Regions from separate parts of the Janthinobacterium sp. EB271-G4-3-2 genome, predicted to be linked through region 2. Evidence: predicted binding sites of a transcription regulator. Region 2 holds the regulator's gene; each other region holds the start of a gene.
What was found. The regulator FNR, encoded in region 2, switches genes on or off when oxygen is low (the NO sensors DNR and NnrR bind a similar motif). The targets are predictions, from matches to a motif close to TTGATNNNNATCAA.
Positions count from the first base shown of each region.

Region 1: the regulator FNR is predicted to act here: its motif matches at 2,267-2,280, upstream of IGS55_RS02585 (XrtA system polysaccharide chain length determinant).
Region 3: the regulator FNR is predicted to act here: its motif matches at 5,939-5,952, upstream of paaA (1,2-phenylacetyl-CoA epoxidase subunit PaaA).

Region 1 covers NZ_JACYMG010000001.1:615,318-622,814, forward strand. Annotated here, with positions in the region: gene IGS55_RS02580 (XrtA-associated tyrosine autokinase) at 1-578, opposite strand, end outside; gene IGS55_RS02585 (XrtA system polysaccharide chain length determinant) at 595-2,124, opposite strand; gene IGS55_RS02590 (XrtA/PEP-CTERM system exopolysaccharide export protein) at 2,379-3,002, shown strand; gene IGS55_RS02595 (N-acyl amino acid synthase FeeM domain-containing protein) at 3,203-3,949, shown strand; gene IGS55_RS02600 (S1 family peptidase) at 3,954-4,730, opposite strand; gene IGS55_RS02605 (hypothetical protein) at 4,727-7,204, opposite strand; gene prsT (XrtA/PEP-CTERM system TPR-repeat protein PrsT) at 7,208-7,497, opposite strand, start outside.
Region 2 covers NZ_JACYMG010000004.1:61,932-69,428, reverse strand. Annotated here, with positions in the region: gene IGS55_RS10525 (response regulator) at 12-3,086, opposite strand; gene fnr (fumarate/nitrate reduction transcriptional regulator Fnr) at 3,326-4,084, shown strand; gene IGS55_RS10515 (FixH family protein) at 4,088-4,612, opposite strand; gene ccoG (cytochrome c oxidase accessory protein CcoG) at 4,715-6,097, opposite strand; gene ccoP (cytochrome-c oxidase, cbb3-type subunit III) at 6,102-7,022, opposite strand; gene IGS55_RS10500 (cbb3-type cytochrome oxidase subunit 3) at 7,015-7,218, opposite strand; gene ccoO (cytochrome-c oxidase, cbb3-type subunit II) at 7,220-7,497, opposite strand, start outside.
Region 3 covers NZ_JACYMG010000011.1:28,882-36,378, forward strand. Annotated here, with positions in the region: gene paaH (3-hydroxyacyl-CoA dehydrogenase PaaH) at 1-1,297, opposite strand, end outside; gene paaG (2-(1,2-epoxy-1,2-dihydrophenyl)acetyl-CoA isomerase PaaG) at 1,299-2,090, opposite strand; gene paaE (1,2-phenylacetyl-CoA epoxidase subunit PaaE) at 2,140-3,219, opposite strand; gene paaD (1,2-phenylacetyl-CoA epoxidase subunit PaaD) at 3,260-3,787, opposite strand; gene paaC (1,2-phenylacetyl-CoA epoxidase subunit PaaC) at 3,787-4,539, opposite strand; gene paaB (1,2-phenylacetyl-CoA epoxidase subunit PaaB) at 4,554-4,838, opposite strand; gene paaA (1,2-phenylacetyl-CoA epoxidase subunit PaaA) at 4,865-5,854, opposite strand; gene paaX (phenylacetic acid degradation operon negative regulatory protein PaaX) at 6,122-7,051, shown strand; gene IGS55_RS21070 (hypothetical protein) at 7,138-7,392, opposite strand.

The DNA.
Region 1 (7,497 bases), on a different contig from region 2:
AGCAGCCGGCTCATGGCGCGGCTGGCCAGCAATTCCGTCGCATGCTTGTTGCTGCGTCCGGCGGGCAGGATGCTCAGGTTGGCCACGTTGGTTTTCAGTATCACGTCGGCCATGGCCAGTTGCGGGTCGAGCAGCACGTCCATCAGTCCCGGCTCGGGCGGCAGGCCCAGCACTTTCAGCACGGATGGGCGCGCCACGTCGGCATCGACCAGCAGCACCGTGATATCCAGTTCCATGGCGATGCTCATGGCCAGGTTGATGGCGCAGTAGGTCTTGCCTTCGCCCGGCATGGCGCTGGTGACGACGATCAGGTTGCCGTGACGGATGGCCTCGCTGCCGCTGGCGCGCGCCTGGCGCAGCAGCGGGCGCTTGATGATGCGGAAATCCTCGGCCACCGCGCTGCGCCCCCCATCGTGCGTGAGCATGCCTTGCTCGGCCAACCGGGCCAGGTTCAGGGCGCGGTAGCGGGACGACCGGGCCGCGTCCGCGCCATCCGTACCGTTCACCTTATAGGGCACGCTGGCCTCGGCCACGTCGAGGATGGTGGGTTCGTGCTTGCCGCTGTCCTTGCTGCTCATCGTCGCTCCCTTGGATCTAGAATTTCAGCAGCGCGGCCGTCATGACCCCGCCGTACAGGACGAACAGGCTGCCCAGGCAGGCGCCAAAGCCATAGCGCGCGCGGCGGCGGCGCACTTGCTGCAGCGGCGTCCAGTTCATCGATACCGTGCCCAGCACGTTCAAGCCCGTGGCGTCGCGCAGTTCGGAGGGGCTGAGGAAGGTGGGGCGCACTTGGCTGATGAGCAAGGCCGTGGCGACGCCGGCCACCAGGGCCGCGCCCAGCGCCGCGCTGAACAGCAGCGGGCGGTTCGGGCCGACGGGCGCATATTGGACCGTGGGCGGGTCGATGATCTTGAAGGCCATCATGTCGGTGGTGGAACTGAGTTCGCCCGACAGCTTGGCCGCTTCGCGCCGGCCGATCAGCTTTTCATAGTTTTCCTTGTTGATGATGTAGTCGCGGTTGAGCTGCGCCAGCTGCGATTCCACCTCGGGCACGGCATTGCTTTGCGCCAGCAGGCGCTCGTTGCGCGCGCTGTATTCCTGCACGCGGGCGCGGATGGCGGCCACCTTGGCGTCCGCGTCCGTCAGCGCCACCTTCAGCTGCTGCAGCATGGGGCTGTAGTTCTTGCCCGGGTCGCCGGACGCCGCTTTCAGCTTGCTTTCCTCGATCTTGCGTTCTTCCAGCTGGGCCACCAGGCGTTTCGAGGCGATGATGTCGGGATGCAATTCCGTAAATTGCATGCGCAGGTTGTCGAGGTTCTTGTTGATCGAGGCGATGCGCTCGTCGAGTTCGGGATTCGTGATGGATGAGGCGCTCGGCTCCATGTCGAGCACGGGTTCGTCGCCCTCGATCTGGCTCTGGATGGCCTTGCGCGCCTGTTCCGCCTCGACCAGTTCCAGCTTGGCATTGTTCAGGCTATCGGACGACATCAGCAGCTGGCTGCCATAGTCGATGCCCTGGCGCGGCAGCAGCAGGTTGTTGCGGATCTTGAATTCCTTCACCAGGTTTTCCGCCGCGCTCAGCTTGTCTTCGTAATTCTTGATCTGCTCGTCGATGAACTGCACCGCCTTCTGTGAATCGCCTTTCTTTCCCTGGAAACTGCCTTCGACAAAGATCGTCAGCAGGCTTTGCACGACGTCGCGCACGAGTTTGGGATCGCGTCCGCTGTAGCTGATGGTGTAGATGTCATACGCGTTGGTGCCCGTGATCTTGATGCGGCTCATCAAGTTATCCAGCTGCGCTTCGTGCTCGCGCACGGTCTTCGAGTCCAGGTCGAGGTCGACCATGCGCATGACGCGCTCCACGTTCGGGCGGCTGAGCAGGGTGCGGCTCATGATGGCCACCTGCTGTTCCGTGTTCGGTACGCTGGTCATGCCGGCCATCAGCGGTTTGAGGATGGTTTGCGTATCGACAAACACGCGCGCCGACGTCTGGTAGTCGTCGGGCAGGGTGATCACCTTGATGAAGCCGCCGATGGCCACCAGCCACGCCACCAGCACAGCATGCCAGCGGTACTTCCAGATGCCTTTCAAGCCGGAAAGCAGTTGCTGTATCAATTCTTCCATGTCGCTTCCTTCAGGTGACGATGCTGCCCGGTAGATGGGTTGGCGGCGCGGACAACGACGGCGTCTTGCAAGAAATACTTGCTTGTTGAGTAAGCAAAGTATAGGGCGGCTGTGGAGCAAGATTTCCCAAGATGATTGCTTCTTGATACGCCTCAAGGTTCACTTGCCGGGTTTTAATAATCATAGGAAGTTCGCGGCCCAGGCTGGTTCTGCGGGGCCGGCCATGGACGCGCATCGACTCGAAGAGGCTCCGCATGAATCCATTTCGCCGTGCATTTGTCTGCAACACGCTGGTCCTGGCGGGCGCCGCCAGCCTGCTGGGCGCCTGCCGCACGCGCCATCCGCTGGCGCCGTCCGACGACAGCGCCCCCATGCACGATTACCTGATCGGTCCGGGCGACTCCGTCAACATCATCGTCTGGCGCAATCCGGAAGTGTCGCTGACGGTGGCCGTGCGGCCGGACGGCAAGATCACCACGCCGCTGGTCGAGGATTTGCCCGCCAGCGGCAAGACATCGACCCAGCTGGCGCGCGACATCGAGCAAGCCTTGAGCAAGTTCATCCAGCAGCCCGTGGTGACGGTGATCGTCACGAATTTCTCCGGGCCGTATGGCGAGCAGATCCGGGTGATTGGCGAGGCGGCCAAGCCGCAGGCGCTGCCGTACCGGCTGGGCATGTCGCTGATGGACGTGCTCATCGCCGTGGGCGGCATCACCGATTTCGCGGCCGGCAACAAGGCCAGCATCATCCGCGTGCGCGAAGGCAACCAGCAGCAGCTGAGGGTGCGGCTCGACGATTTGCTGAAGGAAGGCGATATTTCCGCCAACGTCATGATGCGCCCGGGCGATGTGTTATTGATACCGGAAAGTTTTTTTTAACAGCAAGCTCGTCAATATCAAAACAGCAATTATATTTGCCATTTTGTACTTATAGACAAATTTCATCGTATTATTTTGCTATCCAAAGGTAAATTTCTTCTGTTTTTTTAGCTATTGCAGGGAACTTCTCCAGTTTTTCTCTTGTCACAAGGCATTGGCTTCAGTCCGTCTCGACGGCTGCCGATGAACGTGAGGACAAGATGAGCTTTGAAGATGAACCCATAATTTCCTTCGACACGCCAGGCACCTTCAGTGACCTGGTGGTGGGCGAGGGGCAGATCGACCCGGCCATGGAGCACGAGCTCGACCTGCAGCGCTTTCATATCCGCATGGCCAATTCGCGTGGCCGGCGCGAAGCGGCCAGTTTGCTGATCCGCAAGATGTACGGCTGGCGCGGCTATGCAGTCGATCCCTGCACGGCGCATGCGCTGAATAAAATCACGCTGTTCGCGGAAACGTCCGGCACCACCGTCGGCACCATGACCTTGTGCCTCGATAACGACGAGACGGGCTTGCCCGCCGATGAAAACTTCCGCGACAAGCTCGACGTCCTGCGCGCGCAGGGCCGGCGCCTGTGCGAACCATCGCGCCTGGCCATCGACAAGGGCGTGAGCAAGCGCGTGTTTGCGGCGCTGATTCATATTTCTTATATCTATGCCCACAATATTCACGGCTTTACGGACTACGTGATTGAAGTCAACCCGCGCCATGTGGTGTTTTACAAGCGCATGCTGGGTTTCCAGGACTTCGGCGGCGAGCGCGAGTGCACGCGCGTGGGGGCGCCGGCCGTGCTGCTACGGCTGGACCTCGACTACATGGGGGCCCAGATCCGTAAATTCGGTGGCCTGATGGAACAGCATGGGGGTGAACGGTCGTTTTACCCCTTTTTTTTTCCGACATGGGATGAGCCCGGTATTACCGGCCGGCTGAGGCAGGGGCGCAACTGACGATTCATTTATTCTTCAGCAAGATCGCCTGCATGTGGCTGCCCGGAATCGCGTAAGTGATGCCGCTGGGCGCGCTGATGGCCGCCTCCTTGAGGCCCTTGACGTACACCATGTTGACGATGCCGTAGACGAGACCGGTCTCGGGATCGAACAAGGGGCTGCCGCTGCTGCCCGGATACGCCGTCGCGTCCAGCTGGAACACGGTGTACGGCGCCTTTTGCAGCTGCGCCAGGCGCCGCACGTCGAGGCGCTGCGCGTTTTCGCTGGGCATGACCACGGGTGTCAGCGATGACACGGTGGCGCGGTGCGTCACGTGGCGCAGCCCGAGCAAGGTGCCTAATGGAAATCCCGTAAAGGCCATGGCCTGGCCTTCGCGCACCGTGGCCGCGTCGCCCAGCGCCAGGGCGGGCAAGGGCGCGCCCGCCAGGCGCAGCAAGGCCAGGTCGTGTTCCGTGTCCAGCGCCTGGACCTTGGCGGGGCGAAATTGCGTTACGTCGCCCTGGCCCGTGAGTATGCCGATGATCTCATTCGGATTGGCGTCAAGCAGTTTCTGGATCACATGGGCGCAAGTGAGCACGCTCAAGCCGTCACCGGTCACGAAACCCGTACCGATGAAATTCATCTGCGGCGTGCGCGTTTTTTGCAGGTTGCCCACGCCGACGATCGATGGTTTGATGCGCGCGATGGTTTGCGCCAGCGGCGCATCGGCGCGGCACGGCGCGCTGGCCAAGGCCAGGCAAAACAGGAGGGTGGAAAAGACGGTAGACGACAGGGCTTTCATGGCGGCGCACTTTCAACGTGAGGAGGTGGCACGGGCTGCAGCAGCGCGCACAGCAGCATCAGGTAGCACAGCAGGGCGATGCGCGGCACGTCGAGCAGGCTGTCGAACAGGCCGACGACGAGAAAACCCAGCAGGGCGGCGGCGCAGGCCAGCGCGCCTGCATCGCCGCGTGCGGCCTGACGCAGCAGGCGCTGGCCCGCCAGAACCAGCAGGGCCAGCATGGACAGGGCGCCGCACCAGCCCGTTTCTATCAGCAAATGCAAGGCCATGCTCTTGATATGCCATGGCAAGTGGTGGTGGTCGCTGCTGAAAAACCAGTAATTGTTGGCTTGCGTAAAGCCCCCGTTGGCGATCAATTCCTCGCCGCCCGGCGCGCGCAAGCTCAGATTGTCGACTTCGAGCACCGACGAGGTGGCCGTGCCACTGGCCGCCAGTTCCAGCTGCACGGGCGGACGCGGCAGCCAGGCACCGGCGCCCAGCCAGGCGCTGTCGAACGGTACTTCATAGTGTTGCCAACCGCCGGGCTGCGTGCCAGGCGGCACAGGCCGCAGGCGCAGCGGAACGTTCACGCAGCCCTGGGCATACAGCAATTGCCGCTGGCACAGGCGCACCAGCAGCACGGGCATGGGTCCCGTGCGCCGCACGTCGACCGCCAAAGTGTAGTGCGCGGCGGGCTGCACGGGCAGCCGCTGCAGCAGCCGCAGCAATTCGCCATAGCCGGCGCTGTAGCCGGGACTGGCCAGGCGCGCATACCGGTTTTCCCCGTCTTCCGCATACGCGATGCTGGCCGGCACCTCGCGCTGGGGATTGTGCCAGTAATAAGTAGCGGGAAAGCTGCCGCTACCCATGCCGAACAGACGGTTGCCCCAGTCGGACGGCTGCATGGCCAGCGCCTGCCGCCAATGGCGCAAGCGGCCTTGCATGTCGAAGGCCGTGGTGGCGAAACGTTCGGTGGCGTAATAGCTGGCCGACACGGGTATGGCCAGCAGCAGCAGGATGCCGGCCGCGCCCGCGATGCTGAGGCTGGCGCGGTCCAGCCGCCACAGCGGCGGGCGCAGGCGTCCATTGCACAGCATCAGCATGGCCAGCAGTACGACCAGGCCGGCCGGCAGCAGGGCCGGCGGTCCCGCCCAGTGCCAGCCTATCCAGGCCAGATTGCATGCCAGCATGGTCCACGCCATCATCGCCAGCCCCAGCCTGGCGGGTCCCTTGCCGCCGGCGCCGCTGGGCCACAGGGGGCCGGGCAGCAGCACGATCGCCAGCAGCACGGCCGCCAGCAGGAACAGGAAATACGGGCCTTTCAGCCAGCCGGCCGCCTGGTGGCCGGACGGTTCCGGCCACCAGGCGGCCAGCAAGCCTTGCAGGCACAGCGCGCACAGCACGCTGGCAGGCGCCAGGCGCCACGGCAACGGTCGCGCGGCCAGCACGAAGCTGGCCGCGAGCAGGACGACGGCGGCCAGCAAGCCCCGGTAGCCGGCCAGGCTGAACATGTACACGAGCAGGACGGTGCCCAATCCGGCCAGTAGCAGCCTCAGCAACACTCCGCGCGTGGGCGACTGGGAAGGGGCGCGCCGCGCCACGCCGGGCGCCGTCCGCAGGGTTTGCCAGAATCCCAGCAGCATGGCCGCGGCCAGGGCCGCGTACAAGCCCCGCGAAAAGGTCGCGAACGCCGCGTGCAGGGCCAGGGCCAGCAGCAGCATGGCCAGTACCGCCTGCCAGCGGCTGCTGGCGCGCGCCAGCCACAGTGCGGCAAACGGCAGGCTCAGGGCCAGGTAGCCGTCCAGCGCGGCGCCACCCGTGTGCATGGCGGAAAACGGCGCCGTGATGCGGTAGTCGCTGGACAGGTTCGACAGGCCGGGAAACACGGCCCGTTCCCATAGCGCGAACAGCGACACCATGGCCAGCCCGGCCAGCATGCCCGGCAGCGCGTAGCGGCGCAAGGCGGCAGGGTCCGCGTCGCGCAGCAGCAGCGGCAAGAGCAGCATGCTCCAGGCCCAGGCCTTGCTCAGCCGTAAGCTGTTGTAGGGACTCAGGTAGTTATCCCAGGCATTCAGGTCGAGCGGCGCCAGCGGCAGGACGCCGCGCAGCAGCGCCGCCAGCCAGGCCAGGCTGCACAGCAGCAAACAGGCGCGGGCGGCGGGCGAGAGCCGCGCCGCCGCCGGGTGGGCCGGTCCGCCCAGGCGCCAATAGCCGCAGGCCACGGTCAGCAACAGCAGCACGTCGATTTCTTCGAGGAAGAACCAGCCCGTCCACGGCGCCAGGTCCAGCACGGGCAGCAGGGCGGGCACGCAGAACAGCCAGCAGGCGGGACGCCAGCACAGCAGCAGGAAATACGCGGGCAGCAGGGCGGCAAACAGCAGGCCGGGCCAGCCGTGGCCCAGCGGATAGTGGCGCAAGGCCAGCATGCAGGCCGCGCCCGCCAGCAGGGCCAGCGGCCGCGCTGCCAGGCCAGGCATGGCAGCGTGCACAGCCATGGCTTACAGCTGGGTCAGCAAGGCCTGCGCCTCGGCCCGCTGTGGAAAGTCCTTGTTGGCGGCAAGCAGTTGTTCCAGCTGCTTGCGCGCGCCGCCCTTGTCGCCCGATTTCGCCAGGGCCGCGCCCAGGTGGTACTGCACTTCGGGCGACTTCGGCGCCAGCTCCGCCGCCTTGCGCAGCAGCACTGTGGCGCGCTTGACGTCGCCTTGCTGCAGCACGATCCAGCCCAGGGTGTCGAGCACGGCGGGATTGCCGGGCGCCAGCTTGAGTGCCTGCTCGGCCGTGGCCTGCG
Region 2 (7,497 bases):
GACCTACCCTTTTAATCCTTCAGCCTGGACAACCAGTCGGCGGCCGCCGCCAGCGCCTGTTCCAGCTCCTGCGCCGTGTGCGCCAGCAGGCTTGGGACTTCGTCCAGGCGACCGGCGTCGATGGCTTCCTCGGTGGCGAACGCGGCGCGGATCAGGCGTTTCGTGCCCAGGGTGCCGACGGAGCCGCGCACGCTGTGCAGGATGCGCGCCACGTCGCTGTGGCGGCCCGCCTGCAACGCGGTTTCGGCATCGCGCACGGGCGTCATGCCCTTGTTCAGCGCGTCTTCGACCATGCGCCGCAGCACGCCGCGCCCCTTCGCGTCGCGTCCCATCACGCGCATCAGCGGCGCCATGGAAAACACTTCCTCGTCGGCGACGCGCACCGGCTCGGCCGTTTGCACTTGCGGGCGCTTGGGCAGGTGGCGCAGGATGACTTCCATCATCTCTTCCACCACGACAGGCTTGGCGATGAAGTCGCTGATGCCGGCCGTCATGCAGCGCTCGCGCTCGGACGCCAGCACGCCGGCCGTCATGGCGATCACGGGCAGGCTCAGGCGCAGTTCCGTGCGGATGATGTGGGTGGCGCTGAAACCGTCCATGACGGGCATCTGCATGTCCATCAGCACGATGTCGTAGCGCAGCGCTTCCGTGCGCAGCCGTTCCACGGCCTGCAAGCCGTCGCCGACGACGTCGAGGGTGGCGCCCATGTGTTCGAGGATGCCGCGCGCCACGGCCTGGTTCAAATGATTGTCTTCCACCAGCAGGAAATGCACGCCGGCCAGTTGCGTGCCCAGCGGCTGGTGCAGGATGCGCTGCTCGCCGCCGTCGTTCTTCGTGATCAGGGCCTGATGCAGGGCATCGAACAGGCTCGAACCCGTGATCGGCTTCATCAGCACGACGTCGGCCTCGGCCGCGCTGGAGATTTCCTCGAGGTGGTTGCGGGCGAAGGCGTTGACCATCACCACGATGGGCTGCCGCTGGCCGCTGGCCGCCTGGCGGATGGCCTTCGCCGTGGCCAGGCCGTCCATGACGGGCATGTGCCAGTCGGCCAGCACCACGTCGTACGGCTGCTGCTGCGCCAGGCGTTCGCGGTACAGTTCGATGGCGGCAAAGCCGGAGTCGACTTCATCGGCCAGCCACCCCCACGCCTCGATCAGCTTGACGATCAGTTCGCGCGTGGTGCGGTTATCGTCCGCCACCAGCAGGCGCAGCTGGCCCAGCGTGGGCGTGCGCCGCGTTTCGGCCGGCTGCGCCAGCATCTCGAACGGCACGCTGAACCAGAAGCGGCTGCCCTTGCCTTCGCTGCTGGCGACGGCGATGTCGCCGCCCATCATGTGGATCAGCTGCTTGCTGATGGCCAGGCCCAGGCCCGTGCCGCCGAAGCGCCGCGTGATGCTCTGGTCGCCCTGTGAAAACGCGGCAAACAGTTGTTGTTGCTGCAGTTCCGTCATGCCGATGCCCGTGTCGCGCACTTCGAAGCGCAGCCAGGCGCGGCCGTTCTCGCTCTCGGCCAGGCTGACGGCCACCACCACTTCGCCGCTCTCGGTAAATTTGATGGCGTTGCCGGCCAGGTTGACGAGGATTTGCTGCAGGCGCTGGGTGTCGCCCACGAGGCGCCGCGGCACGTCGGGCTCGACGGAGATGGCCAGTTCCAGTTCCTTTTCGCCCGCATTCATCGTCATCGTCGTGGCCAGGGTATTCATGACTTCGTCGAGGTCGAATTCGACGGGCGACAGTTCCATGCGGCGTGCCTCGATCTTCGAATAATCGAGCACGTCGTTGAGGATGCCCAGCAGCGACTGGCCCGCCACGCGCACCATGGTCAGATACTTGCGCTGTTCCGTATCGAGCTTGGTATTGCCCAGCAAATACACCATGCCCAGCACGGCATTGAGGGGCGTGCGGATTTCATGGCTCATGTTGGCCACGAAATCGCTCTTCGCGCGGTTGGCGGCCTCGGCCCGGTCGCGTTCCTGCTCCAGTTCCGCCGCGCGCGATTCAAGTTCCTGCTGCAGGCGGTCGCGCTCGCTCATCAGGCCGTTGAACGCTTCCGTCAGTTCGCCGATCTCGTCGCGCTGCTGCACCGGCACGGGGGTGAAACGGCTGCCGCTGGTACGCAGGGCCAGCAGGGTGTCGCGCAGGCGCACCAGCGGCGACAGCAGGCGCACGGTGACCCAGCCCAGCACGGCTGCGGCCAGCAGCGAAGCGAGGATGCTCCACAGCACCAGCCGGTACAGCACGCCATCGAACGGTTCGAAGGCATCCGCCAAGGGCAGCGAGGTGGCCAGCAGCCAGTTCACCGATTTCAGGCGCTTGAAGCTGTTGACGGCCGTGATGCCGCGGCTGTTGGTGCTGACCATGCTGCCTTCGCCATCTTCCTTCAGCAGCTGGGTCGTCGTCAGGTTGGCGTTCGGCTGGCGCGGCTGCAGCAAACGGCTGGTATCGGGATGCAGCACATAGCGCGGCACGGCGCCGCGCGTGAGGATGAAGTAATAGCCGCTCTTGCCGATCTTTTCCGAGCGCAGACGCCCCAGCAGATTGTCCTTGTACAGGCGCAGCACGCCGATCACCACGCCGGCCACCTGGCCATCGGCGGCCAGCACGGGCGCCACCATCTGCACGATGGGCATGCCGCTCGATTTGCCGAGCATCGGTTCGGTGATCATGGGCTGGCGCGTGCGCAGCACGGTCTGGAAATACTCGCGCTCGGCGACGTTGATGCCCGTGCGCCCCGCCACTTCCGGCATGTCGGCCACGACGGCGCCATGCGCGTCGAGCACCAGCACGTCGTCGAACAGCACCAGCATCGAGCGGCGCGAATAGTATTCGCGCAATTGGGCTGGCTGGGCCATCAGTTCCGGCGGCTGCTGCCTGGCCGTCAGGGTGACGATCTGCAGCAGCATGCCCAGCTTGTCGTCGAGCTCGGCAGCGGTGCGGCTGATCAGGGACGACTGCTGGCTCAGCAGTACTCGGGTGAAGTCGTCGCGCATGTGCTGCACCTGTATCATGGTGACCAGCGCGATCATGGCGATCGAGGTCAGGCTGGTGGCCAGCGCGACTTTTGCTTTGATGCCGAGAGGCTTCATGATTTCCTTTTCAGTACCGGGCGGCACAGGCGGCAGATAATGCTGTCAGGAATTTTCCTATCAATACCCCAGCTTGGCAAGCGCCGCCGCACAAATGCCCCTCTCCGCATGGGCTTTTGACGATGTTGCCATATAATTAAAGTCGGAACGTCGTTTATTCAGCGAAATTGCGGTGAAATTGGCACACGGCAACCCGGTATGCAGTAAACTTGTTGTTGCATTTTCTAAAAGGTACCGACATGACTGAAGCGCTAATCACTCCAACCTTGCCCACAGTGACCGTGGAAGCGTTGCGTGCGCGATGCTCGACCTGCAGCATGCATCAATTGTGTCTGCCGATGGGCCTCGATATGGGCGACATGGACAGGCTGGACCAGATCATCGGCCGCCGCCGCAAGATCGTGCGCGGCGCCTCGCTGTTCCGCATCGGCGACTCGTTCCAGAACCTGTACGCGATCCGCCTGGGGCACTTCAAGACGTACCAGATCAATCCGGGCGGCGAGGAGCAGGTGACGGGTTTCCAGATGGCCGGCGAACTGCTGGGCATGGACGCCATCAGCGCCGACCGCCACCACTGTAATGCGGTGGCGCTCGAAGACAGCGAAGTGTGTGAAATCCCGTTTTCCAGCCTGGAACAATTGCTGGGCAATATGCCGACCCTGCTGCGGCATTTCCACCGCATGATGAGCCAGGAAATCACGCGCGAGCAAAGCGTCATGCTGTTGCTGGGCAATATGCAGGCGACGCAGCGCTTTGCCGCCTTCATCGTCAACCTGGCGTCGCGTTACGAAGCGCGCGGCTATTCGAGCAGCAAATTCCAGCTGCGCATGTCGCGCGAGGAAATCGGCAACTACCTGGGCCTGACCATCGAGAGCGTCAGCCGTTTATTGTCAAAATTCAAGAAGGAAGGCTGGCTGCGCGTCTCGAACCGCGAGATCGAGATCCTGCAGCCTGCCAAGCTGAAAGCCATTACGGCCGGTACCGACGTCTGCAAGTAAGGCTTATAACTCTTCATCCGCATGCAGCGCGATGCTGCGCTGCACGGGCCAGGTCCAGATGCCGGACAGGCGCCACTCGCGTTTGTCGTTTTCCACCAGCACTTGCCAGCGGCTGCGCTCGAGCATCGGCAGGGGCACCGAGAAATTGCCGGCCGCATCGGGCCGCACCAGCAGCTTGATATCTTTTTCAGGCAGGGTCGCATGCGCCAGGTGCAGCTGCAGCGGACCCTGATAGGCCTTGCCGAAGCTGTGCACGGAACCGGTCAGGCGCGCTGCGGCGACGTCGTACGCCAGGCTCGTATCCATGGCCAGGTCGCTGGCGATCGTGTCGCGCTTCAAATCCTGGTTGATCGCCTTGCCCTGCTTGTAATAGTCGCCCACCACCAGCGCGTCGGGCTGCGTAAACGCGATATAGCCCATGAAGCTGCCGACGACCACGGACAGGCCGGGACCGATCATCAGCAGCCATGGCCAGCGGTGCTTGTACCACGGTGCAACGGGAGGCTGCAGTTTCAGACTGTCGGACATGGTATTTCTCCTGTGTAAACGGCCAGCCCCCATGCGGGGACCGGCCTTCCTGCAACTTCGTGGCGGCGGCGAGGGCACCCGGTCCCCGTCCGCCTTTCCTTGTTAACGCGGCACGATGAAGACCGCGCTTTCACGCACATGCAGCGATGGATTGTCCAGCGATTGCAATTCGATCGCAATCTTGTTCGACCCCTTCTCGCCCACGCCGTGCGGTACGCGCAGGCGGATCGGCCAGCCCAGCGTTTCGGTCGGCTGCAAGGTCACTTCTTCGCGCGTCAGCAAGGTCAGGCCCGGCAAGCCGGAAGCGCTGATTTTAAAGTGCTGGCTTTGCTCGGACGTGTTCATGATCTGCAGGCGGTAGACGTTTTCGATCATGCCGTCTTCCACCTCGCGCCCCATCGAACCGCGGTCGCGGATCACGTCCATTTTCAGGGGGGTGCGCAGGGCCAGCGAGGTACATACGGCGATGATGATCAGGGCCAGGATGGAAGTGTAGATCAAGACGCGCGGGCGCATGGCGCGCTGGCGTATCTGCTTCGAATTGAAGTTGTTTTCCATCGCATGGTCGGTGCTGTAGCGTATCAGGCCACGCGGCCGCTCGACCTTGTCCATCACGCTGTTGCAGGCATCGACGCAGGCGGCGCAGCCGATGCATTCATACTGCAGGCCGTTGCGGATATCGATACCGGTCGGACACACCTGCACGCACAGTGTACAGTCGATGCAATCGCCCAGCTTGTCGTTGTTGCCGGCCTTCTTGCTCATGGCGCCGCGTGGTTCGCCGCGCTTGGCATCGTAGGTGATGATCAGGGTGTCCTGGTCGAACATGGCGCTCTGGAAGCGCGCGTAGGGGCACATGTATTTGCACACCTGCTCGCGCAGCCAGCCCGCGTTGCCGTAGGTTGCCAGGCTGTAGAACAAGACCCAGAACCATTCCCAGGGACCGAAATTCAAGGTGGTCACCTCGCGCGCCAGTTCCTTGATCGGCGTGAAGTAGCCGACAAAGGTAAAGCCCGTCCACAGGGCGATGGCGCCCCACACCAGGTGCTTGGCCGTCTTCTTGAATGCCTTGCGCACGGAAGGGCCCTGCTTGTCGAGGGCCATGCGCGCGCTGCGCGTGCCCTCGATGCGGCGTTCGACCCACAGGAAGATTTCCGTGTATACCGTTTGCGGGCAAGAGAACCCGCACCACACCCGCCCGGCAATGGCCGTGACGAGGAACAACAAATACGCACAGATGATCAGCAGGGCCGCCAGATAGATGAAATCCTGGGGCCACAGCACGACGCCGAAAATGTAGAACTTGCGCGTGGTCAAATCGAACAGCAGGGCTTGCCTGCCATTCCAGGTCAACCACGGCAAGCCGTAGAACGCGAGCTGGGTAAGCCATACGCATACCCATCGCCAGGTAGCGTAGCGTCCTTTGGCCTCGCGAGGGTAGATCTGCTCGCGGGCCGCATACATCTTGATGACTTGAGGTTCCATTACATCATTTCACGGGCGTCTGGGGATTCGACAGGCTCCAGACATACGCCGACAGCACGTGTACCTTGGATTCGCCGAGGAAATCGCTGAAGGCCGGCATGGTGTTGCTGCGTCCCTTGCGCACGGTTTCCATGATGGTGTCGGCGCTGCCGCCATACAGCCAGACCTTGTCCGTCAGGTTAGGCGCACCGAGCATCTGGTTGCCCTTCGCATCGGCGCCGTGACAGGCCATGCAGGCGCCAAACTTGGCCTTGCCCAGCACGGACTTGACGGGGTCCGAGGTGGAGCCGGACAGGCTCAGCACGTAATGGGCCACGTTCTCGACATCCTTTTCGGAACCCAGCGCGGCGCCCATCGGCGGCATCTGCCCATTGCGGCCGTGCAGGATGGTGGTCTTGATGATGTCGGGTTCGCCGCCATACAGCCAGTCCTTGTCCGTCAGGTTGGGGAAGCCCTTGTTGCCGCGCGCATCCGAACCGTGGCATTGCGCGCAGTAGGTCAGGAACAGGCGCTGGCCGATGGCTTGCGCCTGCGGATCGGCCGCCACCGTCTTCAAGTCCTGGCTCAGGTACTTGTTGAACAGGGGGCCGTAGTCGGCTTCCGCCTTCTTCAGCTCTTCCTCGTACTGGCCCGTGGATTTCCAGCCCAGGCTGCCGGCATAGTTGCCCAGGCCCGGATACAGGAACAGGTAGGCCAGCGCGAAGACGATGGTGATGTAGAACAGCCACATCCACCAGCGCGGCATCGGCGTGTTGAGTTCCTTCAAGTCCTCGTCCCACACGTGGCCCGTGGTGCCGTCGGCGGGGGCGCCGGCGGCCACTTTCACTTTCGACTGCGAGTACAGCAGCACGCCGCAGCCGATGATGCCCAGCAGGGACAGCACGATGATGTAGATGTTCCAGAAGCCATTGGTAAAGTCAGCCATGGTTATGCTCCTTCGCCAGGTTCATCTCGGCCTCGGCCGGATAGTCGAGCGCCTCGTCGGCGAACGGCAGGCGCGCCGCCGCGTCGAAGTCGCTATTGCTGCGGCTGAACGTCCACCACAGGATGCCCACGAACGTCGTAAAGGAAACCACCGTCATGACGCTGCTGGCGCTGTCAAACAGGTTTTCGATTGCCATGCTAATTCCTTGTTTTGATTAATGTACCGAGGCCTTGCAGATAGGCGACCAGGGCGTCTTCTTCCGTCTTGTCCTGCAGCTGCGCGGGGCCGGCGGCGATTTCCGCGTCGCTGTACGGCTGGCCCAGGCGTTGCAGGGCGCGCATCTTCGGCATGATGTCGTCGGGCACCAGCTTGGTCTTCGCCAGCCATGGGTAGGCCGGCATGTTCGACTCGGGCACCACGTCGCGCGGGTTGTTCAAGTGCGTGCGGTGCCATTCGTCGCTGTAGCGGGCGCCCA
Region 3 (7,497 bases), on a different contig from region 2:
CAGGCACGTCGTCCAGGCGCGTGACGATGAAACCGGCCGCCTGGAACAGGCCGACGACGGCCGCGTAGGCGGCGTCGCCGCACTGGTCGGCACGGGCCACGGCGATGCGCTTGGCATTGGCGTAATCGAGCGCCAGGTCGAACAGCACCGTGTCCGGATGCTGGTTGTCGTGCGCGCGCTGGGTGGCGCTGCGGCCATCGGTGAGATAAATCGCGGCGCCATGGCAATGCAGGGCCGGCGCTTCGTCATGCGCCTGGCCTTCCTGCGTCACGCGGCGGCTGACGGTGACGCCAGCCTGTTCCAGCCGCTGGACCAGACTGTGGATGATGCCGCTATGGCCACGGCCATCGCCGCCGATGGCGGCCGACAGGGCGACGAATTCCGGTGTCGGCTGCGCGCCTTCCGCCTGCGCGACAGGGGCAGCGGCTCCTTCGCCGTACAGGTAAAAGCCGCGGCCCGATTTGCGGCCAAGGAATCCCGCGTTGACCATTTCCTGCTGCAGCACGGACGGCGTGAAGCGCGGGTCGTTGAAATAGGCGCCGAACACGGATTGCGTGACGGAGAAATTCACGTCGTGGCCAATCAGGTCCATCAGCTCGAATGGGCCCATGCGGAAACCGCCCGCTTCGCGCAGCACGGCGTCGATGGTGGCGGCGTCGCCCGCCTGCTCGTTCAACAGGCGCCAGCCTTCCGCATAGAACGGACGGGCGACGCGGTTGACGATGAAGCCGGGCGTCGATTTCGCATGCACGGGGTTCTTGCCCCAGGCGATGGACGTATCGTAGACGGTGGCGGCCACCTGCTCGCTGGTGGCCAGGCCACTGATCACTTCAACCAGCGCCATCAGGGGCACGGGATTAAAGAAATGCATGCCGACCAGGCGTTCCGGGCGGCGCAGCTTGGCGGCGATCGCCGTGACGGAAATCGACGAGGTATTCGTCGCCAGGATGCAGTCGTCGCCGACCAGCGCTTCGAGTTCGGCGAACAGGCCGCGCTTGACGTCGAGGTTTTCCACGATGGCTTCCACCACCAATGCGGCGTCGCTCATGTCGGCCAGGCTGCCGGCCGCCTGCAGGCGCGCCGTGGCGGCTGCGGCTTCGTCCAACGTCATGCGGCCCTTTTCGGCCAGCTTCGCATACATCTTGCCGATATCAAGCAAAGCCTTGCTCACCGCTTCGGCGCGCGTGTCGTACAGTTTGACGCGGTAGCCGGCGGCCGCCGCCACCTGCGCGATGCCGGCGCCCATGGCGCCGCTGCCGATGACGGCGACGATACTGCTGTTGTCCAAAGCTGCCATATCAACGTCCCTTGAATTGCGGTGCGCGCTTTTCCATGAAGGCGGCCACGCCTTCGCGGTAATCGTCGCTGTTACCGAGATCGCTCATCATGCGCGCTTCCAGCGCAAGCTGCTGCGGCAGGGTATTGGCGCCGCTGGCGGCCAGCGCCTGCTTGGTGCAGGCCAGGCCCTTGGTCGGCGCCGTGGAAAAGTGCACGGCCAGCTTGCGCGTTTCTTCGGCCAGCTGCGCATCGTCCACGCATTTCCAGATCAGGCCCCAGTCCTCGGCCTTTTCCGCCGTCAGTTTTTCGCCGAGCATGGCCAGGCCCATGGCGCGCGCCGAACCGATCAGCCGTGGCAGGAAGAAGGTGCCGCCCGTGTCCGGGATCAGGCCCAGCTTGCAGAACACTTCCACGAAACTGGCCGACTTGCCGGCGATGACGATGTCGCAGGCCAGCGCCAGATTGGCGCCCGCGCCGGCGGCCACGCCGTTGACGGCGCAGATCACGGGCATCGCCAAGGCCTTCAAGGCCAGCACCAGCGGCGCGTAGTTCTTTTCCACCGACTCGCCCAGGTCCACGCCCTGCGAGCCCGGTTCCACGGCGCGGTCGGACAAATCCTGGCCCGCGCAAAAGCCGCGCCCCGCGCCCGTCAGCACGAAGACGCGCACGGTGCTGTCGGCATTGACTTTCGCAATCGCGTCGCGCACTTCCTCGTGCATGGCTTGCGTAAAGCTATTGAGCTTGTCGGGGCGGTTCAGGGTCAGGGTGGCGATACCCTGCTCGATGGTGAAGAGGATGTTTTGGTAGGTCATGGCGTCTCGCTTTGTAATGGGTACGGCAGGGCGCGTGCCCTGCGCCGGCTTATTCTGCCTGGTCGAAATCGACCACGACCTTGTCGGTCAGCGGAAAACTCTGGCAGCTGAGGACGAAGCCGCGCGCCACTTCGTAGTCTTCCAGCGCGTAGTTGACGTCCATTTCGACTTTGCCGTCGAGGATCTTGCAGCGGCACGTGGAACACACGCCGCCCTTGCACGAGTAGCGCATGTCCAGCCCGGCGCGCAGACCCGCGTCGAGGATGGATTCCTTGTCCTTGTCCATCGTGAAGGTGGTGTGGTTGCCGTCCATGATGACGGTCACTTCCGTTTCCTGCACGGCGTCGGCGGCCAGCTGGGCGCGCGGCTTGTGGGCGTTTTTAGGGATGCTGGCGGCGAACAGCTCGATCTTGATGTTCTGCTTGGGCATGCCGGCCGCCTGCAGGGCGGCGGACACGCCGAGCATCATGTCTTCCGGGCCGCAGATAAACGCGTTGTCGTAGTCTTCGACCTTGATCCAGTGCTGCAGGAACTGCTCGCATTTTTCCTGCGTGATGCGGCCGTTGAACAATTCGATGTCCTGCTGCTCGCGGCTCATCACGTAGACGAGGTTCAGACGCTCGAGGTACACGTCTTTCAAGTCCGTCAATTCTTCCTTGAAGATGACGGACGACGAGGCGCGGTTGCCGTAGAACAGGGTAAAGCGGCTCAGGGGCTCCGTCAGCAGGGTCGTCTTGATGATGGAGAGGATGGGCGTGATGCCGCTGCCGGCCGCGAAGGCCAGGTAGTGCTTGCGGTTGACACAATCGAGCGGCACGTTGAAGTGCCCCATGGGCGGCATCACCTCGATGGTGGCGCCGGCTTTCAGGGTGTCGTTCGCCCAGGTCGAGAAGGCGCCGCCAGGCGTGCGCTTGATGGCCACGCGCAGGGTGCCGTCCTGCACCGCCGAACAGATCGAGTACGAGCGGCGCACGTCTTCCGCATTGATATTGGCGCGCAGAGTCAGGTGCTGGCCCTGCTGGAAGCGGAACTGCTGCTGCAGTTCGGCAGGCACGTCGAACGTGACGGCGATGGTGTCGCGCGTTTCGTTGCGCACGTTGGCTACGCACAGCGGATAAAATTTACTCATGCTTCATCTCCAGTTTCTTCGGAACGTGTGCCTGATTTTTTTAGTGGCACTTGAAGTAGTCAAACGGTTCGCGGCAATCCATGCATTTATACAGGGCCTTGCACGGCGTGGAGCCGAACTGGCTGGTCAGCTGCGTGTGCGTCGAGCCGCAGTTCGGGCAGATCACGTCCAGTTTCGGCATCGCCTGGCGCTTGACGCCGCCACGCAAACCGCTGATGTCGATCACCTGCTGCTGCGGCGGGGCGATGCCATAGCCTTTCAGCTTGGCCTTGCCCGCTTCGCTCATCCAGTCCGTCGTCCAGGCGGGCGCCAGCTGGTTCACCAAGGTCACCTTGGCCACGCCATGGCTGCGCAAGGCATCCGTGACGGCATCGGCGATCACCTGCATGGCCGGGCAGCCCGAATACGTGGGCGTGATCGTCACGATGCACGCATCGCCATCCGTGACTTCGACGGCGCGCACGATGCCCAGGTCCACCACCGAAATGACGGGAATTTCCGGGTCCGGCACGTCGCCGAGCCAGGCCCAGACCTGGGCGGCGTCCAGCGCTGCCGTAGCCGTGTTCATTACCACTCCGCCCCGGGATAGGCGCGCTGCAGGAACTGCATCTCGGCCAGAATAAAGCCCAGGTGCTCCGTGTGCGTGCCCTGCTTGCCGCCTTTTTGCATCCAGGCGTCGGGCGCCGGCATGGTCAAGGTGGCTTCGGCGAAGATCTCGGCCACGTGTTCGAGGAAAGCCCGGCGCAGCACGTCCGATGGCGGCGCGATGCCGGCGGCGACCATGGCCTGGTCGACGGCGTCGTACGTGAACATCTCGCCCGTGTACATCCACAGCTTGTCGGCGGCGGCCTGCGTTTTCGCGTGGCTGTCGGCCGTACCGTCGCCGAGGCGCACGATCAGGTCGCCGCTGCGGCGCAAGTGATAAGTCACTTCCTTGATCGACTTTTGCGCCACTTCGACGATGCGCGCATCCGCCGATTTCGTCAGTTCCAGAAGCTGGAAGTAGTGCCAGCTGTCGAAGAAGAACTGGCGCATCATGGTGTCGGCGTAATTGCCGTTCGGCTGTTCGGCCAGCAGGCAGTTCTTGAAATCGTGGGCGTCGCGCAAAAAGGCGATGTCGTCCTCGTCGCGGCCCGCGTTTTCCAGCTCGGCCGCATAGCTGAACCACAAGCGCGTCTGGCCCAGCAAGTCCAGCGCCACATTGGTCAGCGCCATGTCTTCTTCCAGCGCCGGCCCCTTGCCGCACAGCTGCGACAGCTGCTGGCTGAGGATCAGGGCGTTGTCGCCCAGGCGCAAGAGGTAATTGACCTTGTCATCCATTGCAGGCGCTCCCATCACAGATTCTTGACTTCTTCCGGCATCGGGAAGAAGGTGGGATGGCGGTACACCTTGCTGTTCGACGGTTCGAACAGGGCGCCCTTGTCGCCGGGGCTGCTGGCGACGATATCGGCCGCGCGCACCACCCAGATGCTCACGCCTTCATTGCGGCGCGTGTAGACGTCGCGCGCATGGTTGACCGCCATGGTGGCGTCGGAAGCGTGCAGGCTGCCCACATGCTTGTGCGCCAGGCCGTGCTGGCTGCGGATGAACACTTCCCACAATGGCCATTCTTTGCTCATGTTGCTATCCCCTTTTATAGATGTTGTCAGGCTGCCGCTTTGCTAGCGGCTTGCTTGTCGGCGTAGGCGAGCAAGGCATCGCGGAACCATACGCCGTCCTCATACGCTTTCACGCGCGTTTGCAAGCGCTCGCGGTTGCACGGGCCGTTGCCCTTCAGGACATTGTTGAACTCGGACCAGTCGATCTCGCCGAATTCGTAATGGCCCGTTTCCGCATTGAACTTCAAGTCCGGATCGGGCACGGTCAGGCCCAGGTATTCGATTTGCGGCACGGTCTGGTCGACCATGCGCTGGCGCAATTCGTCGTTCGAGAACAGCTTGATGCGCCATTGCGCCGACTGGGCGCTGTTGACGGAGGCGGCATCGGACGGGCCGAACATCATCAACGATGGCCACCACCAGCGGTTCAAGGCATCCTGCGCCATGGCTTTCTGCTCGGGCGTGCCCTTGCACAGCGACATCATGATGTCGTAGCCCTGGCGCGCATGGAACGATTCTTCCTTGCAGACGCGGATCATGGCGCGCGCATACGGACCGTAGGAACAGCGGCACAGGGGAATCTGGTTGATGATGGCCGAGCCGTCAACGAGCCAACCGATGGCGCCCATGTCGGCCCACGACAGGGTCGGATAGTTAAAGATGCTGGAATACTTGGCTTTGCCCGAGTGCAAGGCGGCCAGCAAGTCGTCGCGCGACACGCCCAGGGTTTCCGCGGCGCTGTACAAGTACAGGCCGTGGCCCGCTTCGTCCTGGATCTTCGCCAGCAGAATGGATTTGCGTTTCAGGGTCGGCGCGCGCGTGACCCAGTTACCTTCGGGCAATTGGCCGACGATTTCCGAGTGTGCGTGCTGCGAAATCTGGCGGATCAGGGTCTTGCGGTAGGCGTCCGGCATCCAGTCCTTGGCCTCGATCTTGATGCCTTCGTCGATGCGCGCCTGGAAAGCGCGCTCTTCCTGGCCCATGTCGTCGAGGGAACGGACGTTCTTGAGGCCGGTTTCAACCATTTGTGCGTACATGATGTGTCTCCCATGTCTTTGATTTTGCGCAGCAACGCGGTGCGATGAACAGATAATACGATACAAAAAACGATTTGCATACACTTGATATGAATCATTTTAAAATTTCGTATCTTGTGCGGCTTTTTTGTGCGTATGATATTGCTTATGAGAAAACACTATGGAGCGCCACCAGCGCTTCCGGCAAATTATTGCCGCGCTACCCGCGCAGCCAAGTAAACTGCTGCTTTTATTGAACAGACCGCAACACGGCCAGACCGGAACCACATGAAGAACACCCGCTGCACGGCATGGATAGCCGATTTCCTGGAAAGCGACCCACCGCGCTCGAAGTCCCTGGTGATGACCATCTTTGGCGACGCCATCGTGCCGCGCGGCGGCGCCATCTGGCTGGGCAGCCTGATCGAACTGCTGGCGCCATTCGGCGTCAATGACCGCTTATTGCGCACCAGCGTGTTCCGCCTGGCGCAGGAAGGCTGGCTCAGCTCGCAGCGCGACGGCCGCCGCAGCGCCTATACGATACGCCCGGAGGCGCTGGCCCGCTTCGAACGCGCCTACCGCCGCATCTATGCGCCGCTGGTCGTGCATTGGGATGGCAGCTGGACCCTGGTGATCGGACCGGCCGGCAGCATCGGCGCGGCCGAGCGGGGAGCGCTGCGCAAGGAATTATTGTGGGCCGGCTATGGCTTGATTTCTCCCGGCATCTTTGGCCACCCCGCCAGCAATGCGGAAGCGCTGGAAGATATCCTCGTGCGCAACGAGGTGCAGGGCAAGCTGTACGTCTGCCACACCACGGAATTGCCGGGCGTGAGCACGCGCCCCCTGCGCGACATGGTGGGCGACTGCTGGGATTTGTCGGAAGTGATGGCCGGCTACGAAAAATTCATCGCCAGCTTCCAGCCGCTGCTGACCCTGCTGCAAGAAGAACCCGTGTTCGACGCGGAGCAGGCGTTCGTCATCCGCTCGCTGCTGACGCACGCCTACCGCCGCGTGCAGTTGCACGACCCGCAACTGCCCGTCGAACTGCTGCCCGAACCGTGGCCCGGCACGCAAGCGTATGCGCTGGCACGCGACCTGTACCGGATCACGTATGCGGCGGCCGAGGAACATATCCTGGCCACCCTGCGGCGCGAGGACGAACACGCGCCCGACGTGGAGCCGTGGTTCTACGAGCGTTTTGGCGGACTTAATACCTGAACCCAACGGCGTAGTACCGGGGTCGGACCCTTGAGGGTCCGACCCCAGCCTTTGCGTTTAGGGTAAGAGACTAAACCCACCTCAAGCTACTGTTTCACCACTACTTGCTTGGCCCCCGCCAACAAATCCTGCCCCAGCTTTTCCAGCGCATTGACCTGCACCAGCATGGTGTCGAGGATGGCGACGTTGAACGTGTATTCGGCCGGCGTCGTATAGCCGGGGAAACGTATGATGCGCAGCAATTCCTGCAAGGTCGTGCCCTTGCCCAGGTGCGCCAGGGCGTCGCTGAGGGCGCTGACTTTCTTTTCCAGTTCGCGTATGTGTTTGCCGTTGTCATCCATGATGCTCTCCCCGTATCGGAGCTTCCACGTTAGCAAAGCATGTCCGTCATCGTTTGCGCCAGCACAAAGGCCACCGCAAAACAGGTATCATCGCGCCATTGCACA